Regions from separate parts of the Lentzea sokolovensis genome, predicted to be linked through region 1. Evidence: riboswitches for the same ligand, from Rfam matches in the RefSeq annotation. Region 1 holds a riboswitch; the other holds the start of a gene.
The links. Region 1 has a riboswitch for glycine ahead of gcvP (aminomethyl-transferring glycine dehydrogenase). Riboswitches for the same ligand answer to the same signal wherever they lie in the genome.

Region 1 (7,474 bases):
GTTTTCCGGGTGTCGCACTCCGTCTCGTATGGACCGTGAGTCAGTTCGTTTGGACGTCCCTCGATCGGACTACTTACGGTCGTTTTATTCGCTAAACGATCACTAAACGTCACCTGAACGTCCCAGTTCGGGTGACGGTATGACTCTCCACTTGAGGTTGAGGGTCGCAACTCCCCGCGCGTCGCGTTGACCAGCCCTCGGACCGGTCTTACCGTCGAACTCGAGTGGACGTCGCTGGTTCGCGTGAGCTGACGTAGCGGCTTGACGGTCATGAGTTTCGTGGCCGTTCCGAGGGGAGGCAGGCGTGGTCGAGGAAGCGCCCTTGCGGGCCGAATCCGGGCTGCAGGGTGAACTGTTCCCGGACTCCTCGCTGCCGGACGAGCTCGTCGGTTACCGAGGACCTGCGGCGTGTCAGATCGCGGGGATCACGTACCGGCAGCTCGACTACTGGGCAAGGACCGGGCTGGTCGCGCCGACGATAAGGATGGCGCACGGCTCCGGGAGCCAGAGGCTGTACTCCTTCAAGGACATCCTGGTGCTCAAGGTCGTGAAGCGGCTGCTGGACACCGGTGTCTCCTTGCAGAACATCAGGGTCGCTGTCGACCACCTGCGCCGCCGCGGCGTGCAGGACCTGGCGCGCATCACGCTGTTCTCCGACGGCACCACCGTCTACGAGTGCACCTCGCCGGAAGAGGTCGTCGATCTGCTGCAGGGTGGTCAGGGCGTGTTCGGCATCGCGGTCAGCGGTGCGATGCGCGAGATCTCCGGCACGATCCACGAGTTCCCGGCCGAACGTGCGGACGGCGTCGAGATCGCTCCGATGACCGAGGACGAGCTGACCCGCCGGCGTCGCGAGCGCGCCACCGGCTGATCGATCGGCACGGTGAACGTGGCCGACTGGCGCTGTGGGATGGCCGGTCGGCAGCAGCGATCGGACCCTGCCGATCTCTAGCGTCTCAGGCATGACGATCACCCCCTCCTATCAGGTCGTGAAGGTGCTGGAAGCGGCGGCGCAGCGCGCGCTCCGGCTGGAGTTCGGCTTCCTCGGCACCGAGAACCTGCTGATCTCGCTGATCGACACCATCGGACCCGGACGCAAGCTCGGCGTGAAGTCGCTGCGGGCCCAGGCGATGGCGCGGGGGCCGGAGCACTGGGCCGACGAGGACGGTGGCGTCGTTCCCGAGGCTCATCCTGACGTCACGGCGTTGGTGAACGTCGCCTGCGACCGCCTTGACGTCGAGACCGTGCCGCCCGTCAGCCGTGCGCTGGAGGAGTGTCTGCTCTCGGCGTTCGCCCAGGCCGGTGACGGCGTGCTGACCACCACCCACCTCTCGCTGGCGTTGCTGGAGCAGGGTTCCGGTCGTGCCGCCGACCTGTTCGTGCTGCGCGGAGTGGACGTCGACGCGACGGCCGCCGCTGTGCGAGCGGATGCCGCGCGAACCCACGCGGAGATCGAGGAAGCGCCCGCCGTGCGGTTGCTGCGCAAGGCGGGAGCGTTGGAAGGGGAGTCCGGCGGCGGGTACGTGCGCTGGCTGATGCGCTGGATCGCCCGCGGCCAGGGACTGGGCGGTCCGGTGCTGACCGTCGTGCGCAACGAGGCAGGACGGCTGGCCGTGGCCGCGAGACGAGACGTCTCGTCTCGGGATCTGGTGGAGGCGGTGCTGACGGTCGACCGCCAGCTGAAGGTGGCGGGCAGGAAGCTGAAGCCGGAGTTCGAGTCGGGCGGGGCGGCGGCGTTGCGCGAGGCGGGGATCGACCCGGCCGCGTTACCCGTCAGCGGCGGCAAGGTGGAGCGTGCGATGGAACGCGCGAAGCTCGTCGCGGCCCGGCGCGGAGACGACGTCGTGGGCACCACGCACCTGCTGGTGGCGTTGCGTGACGACCCTTCTGACCCGCTGTCCGGAGCGTTGTCCGGTCTTGGCACTGAGATGTAGGTCGCGTCCCTGGGGACTAGCGGGGCTGCCTGCGGGTATTCTTCTCGGGTAGTCGCTGAACTCTGGCGGGAGAGACCGGGTTTCGAGCCCGGCGCCGAAGGAGCAAGTCCCTCCCCGGGAACCTCTCAGGCATCCAGGACCGCCGAGCGAGACGCCTCTGGAAAGTGGATCGCCAGATGTTCTTCTGGGGATCCCGCCGACGGTGAAAGCCCATCCTGACCGGTGGGTGAACCTCTCAGGCGCCCTTCGGGGTACGGACAGAGCGGGGAGGGCACCAGGACACGTGTGCCCGCAGCCCCCCGGAGGCGTTTGATGACGCAGGACCGCATTCCGCTCGCAGCTCTCGAGCACGGCACCCCGTTCGCCGACCGCCACGTCGGTCCGCGCCCCGCCGAACTCGCGCGCATCCTCGACGTCATCGGCGTCGGGTCGCTCGAGGAGCTCGCGCAGCACGCGGTGCCTTCGTCCATCCACGAGCGCGACCTCGTGCTGGACCTGCCCGCTCCGGCCACCGAGACCGAGGCGCTCGCGGAGCTGCGTGAGCTCGCGTCGCAGAACCGCCCGATGACGCAGATGATCGGCCTCGGCTACTACGACACCGTGACGCCGGGCGTGATCCTGCGCAACGTTCTCGAGTCGCCTGCCTGGTACACCGCGTACACGCCGTACCAGCCGGAGATCTCGCAGGGCCGTCTCGAGGCGCTGCTGAACTTCCAGACCATGGTCGGCGACCTGACCGGCCTGCCGGTCGCGAACGCGTCCATGCTGGACGAGTCGACCGCCGCCGCCGAGGCGATGACGCTGGTGCGCCGCGCCGGCAAGTCCAAGTCGAACAAGTTCGTCATCGACGCCGACACGCTGCCGCAGACGCTGGCCGTCATCGAGACGCGCGCCGAGCCGCTGGGCATCGAGATCGTCGTCGCCGACCTGTCGCAGGGCATCGAGGGCCTCGGCCTGGGCGGCGACTTCTACGGCGTGCTGCTGTCCTACCCCGGCGCCTCCGGCGTCGTGCGCGACCAGGCCGCGTTGATCGAGGAGATCCACGCCGCCGGCGCGCAGGCCGTCGTCGTCGCCGACCTGCTGGCGCTGACGCTGCTGCGCGCGCCGGGCGAGATCGGCGCGGACGTCGTCGTCGGCACCACGCAGCGCTTCGGCGTGCCGATCGGCTTCGGCGGCCCGCACGCCGGCTACATGGCCGTCCGGTCCGGTCTGGAGCGTCAGCTGCCCGGCCGTCTCGTCGGTGTCTCCGTCGACTCCGACGGCTCGCTGGCCTACCGGCTCGCGCTGCAGACGCGTGAGCAGCACATCCGCCGTGAGAAGGCCACGTCGAACATCTGCACCGCGCAGGTGCTGCTGGCCGTGATCGCGTCCATGTACGCCGTCTACCACGGTCCCGAGGGCCTGCGGTCGATCGCGACCCGCGTGCACCGCCTGGCCACCGTGCTCGCCACGGGCCTGTGCGAGGCCGGTCTCGACGTCGTGCACGGCGAGTTCTTCGACACCGTCCAGGTCCGCGTTCCCGGTGAGGCCGCCGCCGTCGTCGAGAAGGCTCGCGAGGCCGGCATCAACCTCCGCAAGGTCGACGAGGACGTCGTGGCAATCGCTTGCGACGAGAAGACCACGCGCGCACACATCGTCGCCGTGTGGGAGGCCTTCGGTGTCACCGGGTCCGATGTGGACGCGATCGACGCCGACACCGCCGACGGCATCCCGGGCGACCTGCGCCGCACCTCGGACTACCTGACCCACCCGGTCTTCCACGCGCACCGCTCCGAGACCGCGCTGCTGCGCTACCTGCGCGCGCTGTCCGACAAGGACGTCGCGCTGGACCGCAGCATGATCCCGCTCGGTTCCTGCACGATGAAGCTGAACGCCACCGCGGAGATGGAGTCCATCACGTGGCCGGAGTTCTCGACGCTGCACCCGTTCGCGCCCGCCGAGGACGCCAAGGGTCTGCTGAAGATCGTGTCCGACCTGGAGGAGTGGCTCGCCGAGGTCACCGGCTACGACGCGGTGTCGTTGCAGCCCAACGCCGGTTCGCAGGGTGAGTTCGCCGGTCTGCTGGCGATCCGCGCCTACCACCGCGCGAACGGCAACGCCGACCGCGACGTCTGCCTGATCCCGTCGTCCGCGCACGGCACCAACGCCGCGTCCGCCGTCATGGCCGGCATGCGCGTCGTCGTCGTGAAGTGCGACGACAAGGGCAACATCGACATGGGCCACCTGCGCACGACGGTCGCGGAGCACGCCGACGACCTCGCCGCGATCATGATCACCTACCCGTCGACCCACGGCGTGTACGAGGACACCGTCCGCGAGGTCTGCGGCCTGGTCCACGACGCGGGCGGCCAGGTGTACGTCGACGGCGCGAACCTCAACGCGTTGATCGGCCTGGCCCGCTACGGCAAGTTCGGCTCGGACGTCTCGCACCTGAACCTGCACAAGACGTTCTGCATCCCGCACGGCGGCGGTGGTCCCGGCGTCGGCCCGATCGGCGTGAAGTCCCACCTCGCCCCGTTCCTGCCGAACCACCCGCTGCAGCCGACGGCGGGACCGGCCACCGGCGTCGGCCCGATCTCGGGCGCCCCGTGGGGTTCCGCGTCGATCCTGCCGATCTCGTGGGCGTACGTGCGCATGATGGGCGGCGACGGCCTGCGCCGCGCGACCCTGACCGCGGTGGCCGCCGCGAACTACGTGGCCCGCCGCCTCGACGAGCACTACCCGGTCCTCTACACCGGCGAGGGCGGCTTCGTGGCCCACGAGTGCATCCTCGACCTGCGCCCGATCACCAAGGCCACCGGCGTGACGGTGGACGACGTGGCCAAGCGCCTCGCGGACTACGGCCTGCACGCCCCGACCATGTCGTTCCCGGTCGCCGGCACGCTGATGGTCGAGCCGACCGAGTCCGAGGACCTGGCCGAGATCGACAGGTTCATCGACGCCATGATCGCCATCAAGCACGAGATCGACCGCGTCGGCGCCGGCGACTGGCCCGTCGAGGACAACCCGCTGCGCAACGCCCCGCACACCGCGGCCTGCGTGACCGTCGGCGAGTGGAACCACCCGTACACCCGCGAGGAGGCCGTGTACCCGGCCGGTACCGGTGCTCCGAAGATCTGGCCGCCCGTCCGCCGCATCGACGGCGCGAAGGGTGACCGCAACCTGGTCTGCTCCTGCCCGCCGCTCGAGGCGTACAGCAGCTGATCTGAGTCAGTGAGAAAACGGGCGCGCTCGGGGGTGCGCCCGTTTTCTCATGCCCCGACGGGGCAGGCGTCGTCGCCGCAGTTCTCGTCCACGCTCAGGCCCGGCTTGTTCAGGTCGTGCTCGAACGCGAAGTGGAAGCAGTCGGGGTGCATTCGCTCGAAGAGCTCGAAGTCTTCCCGTTCCAGCTCGACCGTCTCGCCGCACCGCTGACACGTCTGTTCATCTGACACGGTCAGATCGTCTCACCCGCGCCGCGCGAACAGGACCGCGCCGTCGGTGCCCAGCAACCACTGCGCCTCGACGGTGAACCCCGCCTCCCGCAGCCACTCCGCCACGCGCTCGGGCTTGCGCAGATGAACGTGCACGCGCATCGGATGCCCGCCGTAGCCCTGCGTCTTCAGCCGTGACTCGTCGCCGACGTGAAAACCGAGCTGCAGCAACCCGTCCGGCCGCAACGCCCGGTGGAAGTGCTCGAAGACGGCCGGCACCTCGTCGTCCGGCACGTGGATCAGCGACCACCAGGCGATGATCCCGCCGACCGAGTCGCCGAGCGGCTCGGTCATCGACCCCACCTCGAACCGCAGCCCGGGATGGTTCCGCCGGGCCAGCGAGATCATCGCGGGGGAGAGGTCGATCCCGAACGCGTCCACGCCGAGCCCGTTCAGGAGCGCCGTGATGGCACCGGGCCCGCAGCCGACGTCCGCGACGGGCCCGCGCACCTCCTCGGCGAACAACCGCAGCGCCGCCCGCAGGTGCGGGAGGCCGTCCAGGAGATCGCGCGTTTGCTCGGCATAGCTGACCGAGACCGTGTCGTAGGAGTCGCGTGTGTCCGTCAACCAGTCGCTCACGCCGAGGGAAGTTACTCCTCGAACGGCTCCGGGCGGTGCCGCCCGAAGAGTGCCAGCGCGGCGATCCACGTGTCCGGATCGCCGTCCCAGTCCATGGCCTTGATCTGGTCGGCCGACCGCCGCCCGCCGATGGCCCGCATCAGCTCGAACGACGTGGTCCGCAACGTCCCGACCGGCTCGCCGTGCCCCAGGACGCGGTCCCCGTGCTCCAGCGTGATCCGCAACGCCGGCACGTCGTTCTCCCGCATCCGCTGGTCGAGCTCCTGCAACGGCCGCACCAGCGCCGCCCGCACCTCCACGCCGTCCCGATCGCCCGGAACCCCCAGCGCCGCGCGGAGGTCGTGCTCGTGCGCGATCACCTCGGACACGAGGATCGGCCCCATCGGGGTGTCGAACAACGGCTGGACCAGCGCGAGGTTCGCGTCCCACTCGGCGAAGGCGTCCTGCAGCGAGTTGTCGCGGCGGTCGCGGACCTGCCGTTCTCCCCACTCGCCGGACTCGACGCCGTCGAACCGGCGGTCCGCGAAGTCGCGCAGACCGCCGGCGAGGTGCGCCACCACGTCCTTGACCGACCAGCCGGGCGTCGCCGCGACCGGCGTCTGCGGATCACGCCCCTCGACGAGTGAGGTGATCCGGGTCTTGGCCGCGTCGTAGACGGGGGCGTTGGTCATCGTCAGACCTCGTACTCCAGGGTGTAGGTGCCGTTGCCATCCTCCGCCCAGTCCACCGTCACCGCACCTCGCGCGTTCAGGTACTTCCCGGTGCCGTCGACGATCTCGATGACGGCCTCCACAGAGGACCGGTACGCGCCGACGTGCCGCAGCACCAGCGTGCCCTCGTCGGCCACGATCTCCTCCAGCGCGGTCGTCCACGCCACGTCGTCGCCGTAGTACATGAGGTACCGGCAGCTGCCGACGCCGCTGACGTCGCCCGTGTAGCCGAACTGGACGTGCGCCTCGGTCAGCTTGCGTCCCTCGACCTCCTTGTAGGACCGGCCGTCCCAGGTCTTCTCGTCCCAGCTCTTCACTTCGATGGTTCCGGTTGCCTTCATGCGGACCACTCTGCTGGCTATTCCTGACAGATCGTGTCAGGTTTGAGGAATGAAATCCGGCAGGCTCCTCCAGGTCCTCCTGCTCCTGCAGTCCCGGGGCCGGATGACGGCCGACGAGCTGGCGTCCGAACTGGAGGTCTCGCCGCGCACGATCTACCGCGACGTCGAGGCCCTCTCGGCTTCCGGCATCCCGATCTACGCCGACCGGGGTCCGGCCGGCGGTTACCAGCTGGTCGACGGCTACCGCACCCGGCTGACCGGCCTGACGACCGACGAGGCGCAGTCGCTGTTCCTCGCCGGGCTGCCCGGACCCGCCGAGGCGCTGGGGCTGGGGGAGTTCGCGGCCGCCGCCCAGCTCAAGCTCCTCGCCGCGCTGCCGACCGAACTGCGCGACCGGGCCGACCAGATCCGGCAGCGGTTCCACCTCGACACCCCGA
Region 2 (7,474 bases), on a different contig from region 1:
TCGCCCACGCGCCGCCGTCCGAGCCCATCGGCACGCGCGACATCGACTCGACGCCACCCGCCACCACCAGGTCCTCGAACCCGGACGCGACCTTGGCCGCGGCGAGGTTCACCGACTCGAGGCCCGACGCGCAGAACCGGTTGAGCTGCACCCCGGCCGGGCGCTGGTCCCATCCGGCGGCCAGCACGGCGGTGCGGGCGATGTCGCCGCCCTGCTCACCGAGCGGAGACACCACGCCGAACACGACGTCGTCCACGGCGGAGGTGTCGAGAGAGTTGCGTTCGGACAGCGCGCGCAGCACACCGGCGGCCAGATCGACGGGCTTCACGCTGTGCAGCGATCCGCGCTTCCCCTTGCCGCGCGGCGTGCGCACCGCGTCGAAGATCAAGGCTTCGCTCATGACACCACGCTAAGCCCGCGCGTGAGAGCTGGCCATGACCGTGAAGGGTGACCGATTAGCTCACCCGGAACTCCATGTGCTCCGGCTCTTCGGCGGCGACGAAGCCCAGACGTTCGTAGAGACGGCGAGCAGGCAGGTTGTGGTCGTACACCCGCAGGCGCACGACCTTCCAGCCTTCCTCGGCCGCCCACGTCTGCACCGTTCTGACCAGCGCCTCGCCGACGCCCCGGCCGCGGTGGGAGTCGCGCACCCACATCGAGTAGAGGTAGAGGCCCTCTGGCTGCGCGGTGGCGGCGACCAGGGCGACGGGACGGACGTCGAGCGCCACGAGCTTCAGGCCCTCCGCCGCGCGGTCACGCCACTCGTTCTCGGTGTACGTCTGCTCGCGCGCCAGGGTGGAGCCGAACTCCTCGGGGTTGCTGGCCAGTGCGTCCAGGCGGGTGTCGCGCCAGAGCTCCCAGTCGTCGGGCATGACCTGGTGGATCTGCATACGAGGCAGTCTGGACGACCGGGGTGGGAATTTCGCTCAGTTTTTCGGGCCCGTGCAGGCGCGGCGGTCATGGCGTGGATCACCGCCCGGTGGTTACGTGGACCGCATGGCAGAGCGTCGATCGCGGTGGATGGACAGCGACCTGGACCAGTTGCGCCAGCTCGCCCGCACGTTCATGGAGAAGGAGGTCGCGCCGCACCAGGAACGCTTCGCCGAGCAGAAGCAGGTCGACCGCGACCTGTGGCGCAAGGCCGGTGAGCTCGGACTGCTGTGCATCAGCATCCCCGAGGAGTACGGGGGCGGTGGCGGCACGTTCGCCCACGAGGCCGTGTTGCTGGAAGAGCAGGCACGCGCCGGCGACAGCTCGTGGGGCAACAGCGTCCACAGCGGCATCGTGGCGCACTACCTCAACTCCTACGGCTCCGAGGAGCAGAAGCAGCGCTGGCTGCCCAAGCTCGCTTCCGGCGAGTACGTCGGCGCGATCGCGATGACCGAACCCGGTGCGGGCTCCGACCTGCAGGGCATCCGGACGAAGGCCGTCAGGGAGGGCGACGAGTACGTCATCAACGGCTCGAAGACGTTCATCACGAACGGCGTGCACGCCGACCTGGTGATCGTCGTCGCGAAGACCGACCCGGCGCAGGGTGCCCAGGGCATCTCGTTGATCGTCGTCGAGAACGACATCCGGCGCGGCCGCGTGCTCGACAAGGTCGGCATGAAGGGCCAGGACACCGCCGAGCTGTTCTTCGACGACGTCCGCGTGCCCGCCTCGAACCTGCTGGGCGACCAGGAGGGCCTCGGATTCATCCAGCTCATGCACCAGCTGCCGCAGGAACGGCTGATCATCGGCGTCTGCTGCATCGCGGGCATCGAGGCGGCCGTCGACGTGACGCTCAAGTACGTGAAGGAGCGCACGGCGTTCGGCAAGGAGCTGATGAAGTTCCAGAACACCCGCTTCAAGCTCGCCGAGTGCGCCACCGAAGCCGCTGTGACCAGGGCGTTCATCGACGAGTGCGTCGAGAAGCACCTCAAGGGCGAACTCGACGTCCCCACGGCCGCGATGGCGAAGTGGTGGGCCAGCGACCGGTTGGGCAAGGTCGTCGACGAGTGCGTGCAGCTCTTCGGCGGCTACGGCTACATGAACGAGTACCCGATCGCACGTGCCTGGTCCGACGCCCGCGTTCAGCGGATCTACGGCGGTACGAACGAGATCATGAAGGAAATCATCGCGAGGTCCCTGTGAGCGGGCCCCTCGCAGGTCTGAAGGTCGTCGAACTCGCCGGTCTCGCGCCCGCGCCGTTCGGTGCCATGGTGCTGGCCGACCTCGGCGCCGACGTGATCCAGGTGCACAAACCGGGGAGCGTGCAGACGATCCCCGGCGACTTCCTCGGCCGCAACCGGCGCTCGGTCGCGATCGACACCCGCACGCCCGAGGGCGCTGAGCTGGTTCTCGGGCTGGTCGAGCGTTCGGACGTGCTGATCGAGGGCTTCCGGCCGGGCGTGACCGAACGGCTGGGCATCGGGCCCGCGCAGTGCCTCGCCCGCAACCCGCGCCTTGTATATGGACGCATGACCGGCTGGGGCCAGGACGGGCCGCTCGCCGACCGCGCCGGCCACGACATCAACTACATCGCCGTCGCGGGCGCGCTGGAGCCGCTGGGACGCGCCGGAGGGCCGCCGTCGTTCCCGATCAACCTCCTGGGCGACTTCGGCGGGGGAGGGCTGCTGCTGGCGCTGGGCGTGCTCGCCGCGCTGTATGAACGGGAGCGCTCCGGACGCGGCCAGGTCGTGGACGCCGCGATGGTCGACGGGGCGGCGTTGCTGACCACGTTCCTGCACGGGATGCGGTCCGCGGGCATGTGGTCGGGCGGTCGCGGCGAGAACATGCTCGACGGTGGAGTGCCGTTCTACGACGTCTACGAGGCCGCCGACGGGCAGTACGTGGCGGTGGGTGCGCTGGAGGAGAAGTTCTACGCCGACCTGGTGCGCGTGCTGGGCCTGGAGGACGCGCCCTCGCGCAACGATCCGGCGAACTGGCCTGAGCTGCGGGAGCGCATCGCGGCGGCGGTGAAGACCCGGCCGCGGGACGAGTGGGCGGACCTCGCGCGGGACACGGACGCCTGCCTGGCTCCGGTGCTGACCCCCGCTGAAGCGGCGCGGCATCCGTACAACGAGGCGCGTGCCGCGTTCGTGGACGTGTCCGGTGCTCCGCACCCGGCTCCGGCGCCCCGGTTCGACCGCACTCCCGCGGCGGTTCCGACAGCACCGGTTCCCGTCGGGGTGAACACCCGGGAAGTGCTTGCCGACATGGGTGTGGCGGACGGCCGAATTATGGAACTGCGGCGGTCTGGAGTAATTGGATGAATGCTCGGGTGCGCATTAATAGCGCCACGAAGGCGTGACGGTGCGTGATGGGGTGAGTTCGGCATCCGGGTGAGCCCCGGTGCAACAGTCTCTCTTCCAAGCTGTGGGATGCGAGGGAGTCCGTGTTCACCTCGTGCCCAGGACATCGGCGCTGTTGAGGCCCGTCTTTAGCCGCCATTCGGGTGACGTTGGCCGTCGTGCAGGCGTGCGTCGCTGGTGGATCCTGGGATGACTTGGGCGTGGTCGTTGTTCATCGCAAGGGTGAATGAGGGACCATGACGGGTGACACGGGCGGTCCGCCGCCTGACCGGTGAACCACACGGACGGAGAGGTACCTGTGAACCTCAAGAAGGTGCTAGTGCTGGCGGGCGTCGCGCTGGTGCTGTTCCTCCTGATCACCCGGCCAGAAGAGTCCGCTTCGGCGGTCCAGACGGCTCTCGGCTGGCTGCGGGACGGCGCGGAGTCGATCATCACCTTCGTCAGGAGCCTCTTCGGCACGGCCACCCCGATCAGCTAGTGACGTTGAGTGATCTTCGGCCGTCTGCGTTGAGCCGGATGGGTGGAATGAGGCCAATCACGCACTGGTAACGGGTGTTCTGGGGATTCAGGGTCTGGCGATTGTCAGACCTACCGAATACCTTCCGCTGCAATGGCCGATCCCCGACCGACGAGGAGGCACATATGGTCGAGGACTCCGGGGTCCACGAGCTGTTGCAGCAGTGGGCGGCTGAACGGTCTGACGACGCAGAGATGCAGGAGGTGAACCGGATCAAGAACGCGTGGCTCGCGGAGGCTCCCCCCTCGGCGCCAGGCATCCCCGTGCAGCGGGGAGGCAGGAGCGGGTCGCGTGGCTTGGTCAAGGTCGACTCTGCGGATCCGGCCTACGTGGCCGCGATGCGCAAGCGGGCGCCGGAGGCACCCGAGGCACTGCTCGCCGCCGCGGCGAGCTACTGGCAGCTGGTGGGCGACGTCGCCGAGGCCGAGCAGTGGTGGGACGCGGGCATCAGCCCGTTGGACCAGCGCGCGCTCGACTACCGCGCGGCCGGCCTGTCTCCTGCCGATCTCGGGAGGCGCCTGGGACCGATGACGGTTCTCCAGCACCTTCGTCGTGGCTCCGCCGCGGCCTGGTGCGTTGCTCGTCTGCAGAGGCAGCGCCGAGACGGCGTGGCGTAGGTCGGGAACGGGGCTCCACGATTGGGGCCCCCATGTTCGCGGAATGCGCTCACCTCGATCGCTTCGCGTGTTTTGTGGGGGCCAAGCCCCCACGCCCCAGCCGGGGGCAAGCCCCCGGATCCCCCACGGGGTGGCCTCCGTCAGGAGGCCTCACCCAAGTAGTCTTGGGGTCGTGCGCGGCCTCCTTACCCCCCAACGAGTGCTGATCGCGTTCGCCTGTCTGGCGGCGTTGGTCGCCTGTTGCGGACTCGCGTGGTGGCAGTGGCAGCGCTTCGAGTCCGCCAGCGGCACGTTCCAGAACCTCGGGTACGTGCTCCAGTGGCCGCTCTTCGGCCTCTTCCCCCTCTTCATGGTGTGGCGGTTCCGTCGTTTGGCGCGCCAGAACAGTGACGCGGATCTCGCACCCGAGCCGGTTGCGGCCGCCCCGAAGCCGATGGCTACCGTTGACGCCGTCAAACCCGCGCCTGTCGAGCACTTCGACGACGAAGAAGACGCGGAGCTCGCGGCCTACAACCGCATGCTCGCGAACCTCAACGCGCGGGACGGTCGTTGAGCGAAGGCGGGCAGATGAAGGGTGCGTTGACCCGGTTCAGGGTCATGGCTTACGTGGTCGGAGTCTTCCTGCTGCTCCTGGTCGTGGCCATGGTGCTCAAGTACGCCGCGGACATGGGTGGCGCGATGAAGGTCGTCGGCCCGATCCACGGCTTCCTCTACGCCATCTACCTGGTGATTTCCGTCGACCTGGCGCTCAAGCTCCGCTGGTCGATCAAGGGCACCCTGCTGGTGCTGCTCGCCGGCACGGTCCCGTTCCTGTCGTTCTGGGCGGAGCGCAAGGTGGTCGAGAAGACGGCGCAGGGCGTGCCGCTGTGACGTTTGGCCTGCTAGCGTCTGGGGCTACCAACTGAACACGGCCGTCGATGTCGCGCGGAAGAGACCCCTCCAGCAGGGGCGCCGAAGGAGCAATCCCTCCCCGGAATCTCTCAGGCACAGGTACCGCGCGACGAAGGCAACTCTGGAAAGCAGGCTGCTCGGCAGCCTCGCCCACGGTGCAAGCCACTTCGGTGGTGAAGCTCTCAGGCTCATGACAGAGGGGGAGGCTCGCTCTAGTGAGGAGTCTCCGATGGACCGTGTCATTCTTCTGATGCCTCAGCCGGCCGCGTCCGGCTCTTCGGCGCACCCTGGAGGAGCGTTCTGATGTCCCGCCTCACGCCTCTGAACGCCGAGCACGAGCAGCTCGGCGCGATGTTCACCGACTTCGCGGGCTGGCGGATGCCGCTGCGCTACTCGTCCGAACTCGCCGAGCACCACGCGGTGCGCACCACCGCGGGCCTGTTCGACCTCACGCACATGGGTGAGATCGTCCTGACCGGACCGCAGGCGGGCGAGGCTCTCGACTACGCGCTGGTCGGCCACATCTCCGCGCTGGCCGTCGGCAAGGCCCGCTACACGATGATCACCCAGGCCGACGGCGGCGTGCTGGACGACCTGATCGTGTACCGCCTGGGCGACGAGGAGTTCATGGTCGTCGCGAACGCCTCCAACGCTCTTGTCGTCGCCGAGGCCCTCGTCGAGCGCGCCGCCGGTTTCGACACCGTCGTCACGGACAAGTCGACCGACTACGCGTTGATCGCGATCCAGGGCCCGAAGTCGGTCGAGATCCTGTCCGGCCTGACCGAGACGGATCTGGCGTCAGTCAAGTACTACGCCTCGTACCCTTCCACCGTGGCCGGTGTCGAAGCGTTGCTCGCGCGCACGGGCTACACGGGCGAGGAGGGCTTCGAGCTCTTCGTCGCGCCCGCCGATGCCCCGGCCGTCTGGGCGGCGCTGCTGTCCGCGGGTGAGGCGCACGAGCTCAAGCCGTGCGGCCTGGGCTGCCGCGACACGTTGCGCCTCGAAGCCGGAATGCCCTTGTACGGCAACGAGCTCACGACGTCGCTGACGCCGTACAACGCGAACCTGGGCCGGGTCGTGAAGCTCGACAAGCCCGGCGACTTCGTCGGCCGCGACGCGCTGGCCAAGGTCGCCGAGTCCGGGGTGGACTCGGTCCTGGTCGGACTGAAGACCCCCGAGCGCCGCGCCCCGCGCCACGGTTACGCGGTGCTCAACGGTGACGAGGTCGTGGGCGAGGTGACGTCGGGCGCGCTGTCCCCGACCCTCGGCTACTCCGTCGCCATGGCCTACGTGTCGCGGGCCAGTGCCGAGCCCGGCACCTCACTGCTGGTCGACGTCCGCGGCAAGAAGCAGCCGGTCGAGGTCGTCGCACTTCCGTTCTACAAGCGCGCCAAGTAGGGAGATTCTCCAGATGTCCGACCAGTTCAACGCTTCCCTCGCGGAGTACGACCCCGAGGTCGCCGAAGCCGTTGCGGCCGAGTTGGCGCGCCAGCAGGGCACTCTCGAGATGATCGCCTCGGAGAACTTCACGCCCGTCTCGGTGCTGCAGGCCCAGGGCTCCGTCCTCACCAACAAGTACGCCGAGGGCTACCCCGGCCGTCGCTACTACGGCGGCTGCGAGCACGTGGACGTCGTCGAGCGTCTCGCCATCGAGCGCATCAAGTCGCTCTTCGGCGCGGGCTTCGCGAACGTTCAGCCGCACTCGGGCGCGCAGGCCAACGCGGCCGCGATGTTCGCGCTGCTCCAGCCCGGCGACACGATCCTGGGCCTGGACCTCGCGCACGGCGGTCACCTGACGCACGGCATGCGCATCAACTTCTCCGGCAAGCTCTACAACGTCGTGCCGTACCACGTCGCGGACTCCGACGGCCGCGTCGACATGGCCGAGGTCGAGCGCCTGGCGACCGAGCACCGCCCGAAGCTGATCGTCGCCGGCTGGTCCGCGTACCCGCGTCAGCTGGACTTCGCCGAGTTCCGCCGCATCGCGGACTCGGTCGACGCCTACCTGATGGTCGACATGGCGCACTTCGCCGGCCTCGTCGCCGCCGACCTGCACCCGTCGCCCGTGCCGCACGCGCACGTCACGACGACCACGACCCACAAGACCCTCGGCGGTCCCCGTGGCGGCGTGATCCTGTCGAACGACGCCGACATCG

Region 2: another riboswitch for glycine. It lies ahead of gcvT (glycine cleavage system aminomethyltransferase GcvT); the one in region 1 lies ahead of gcvP (aminomethyl-transferring glycine dehydrogenase).

Annotation. Positions count from the first base shown of each region.
Region 1 covers NZ_JAXAVU010000013.1:127,444-134,917, forward strand. Annotated here, with positions in the region: gene SK854_RS31805 (MerR family transcriptional regulator) at 305-871, shown strand; gene SK854_RS31810 (Clp protease N-terminal domain-containing protein) at 963-1,934, shown strand; glycine riboswitch at 1,991-2,086, shown strand; glycine riboswitch at 2,090-2,197, shown strand; gene gcvP (aminomethyl-transferring glycine dehydrogenase) at 2,247-5,138, shown strand; gene SK854_RS31820 (hypothetical protein) at 5,186-5,368, opposite strand; gene SK854_RS31825 (class I SAM-dependent methyltransferase) at 5,381-5,986, opposite strand; gene SK854_RS31830 (maleylpyruvate isomerase family mycothiol-dependent enzyme) at 5,998-6,657, opposite strand; gene SK854_RS31835 (DUF3224 domain-containing protein) at 6,660-7,037, opposite strand; gene SK854_RS31840 (helix-turn-helix transcriptional regulator) at 7,087-7,474, shown strand, end outside.
Region 2 covers NZ_JAXAVU010000010.1:288,444-295,917, reverse strand. Annotated here, with positions in the region: gene SK854_RS23350 (acetyl-CoA C-acetyltransferase) at 1-400, opposite strand, end outside; gene SK854_RS23345 (GNAT family N-acetyltransferase) at 456-890, opposite strand; gene SK854_RS23340 (acyl-CoA dehydrogenase family protein) at 997-2,133, shown strand; gene SK854_RS23335 (CaiB/BaiF CoA transferase family protein) at 2,130-3,254, shown strand; gene SK854_RS23330 (hypothetical protein) at 3,592-3,771, shown strand; gene SK854_RS23325 (transcriptional regulator) at 3,936-4,427, shown strand; gene SK854_RS23320 (hypothetical protein) at 4,600-4,980, shown strand; gene SK854_RS23315 (DUF3817 domain-containing protein) at 4,995-5,297, shown strand; glycine riboswitch at 5,343-5,433, shown strand; glycine riboswitch at 5,435-5,522, shown strand; gene gcvT (glycine cleavage system aminomethyltransferase GcvT) at 5,622-6,716, shown strand; gene glyA (serine hydroxymethyltransferase) at 6,730-7,474, shown strand, end outside.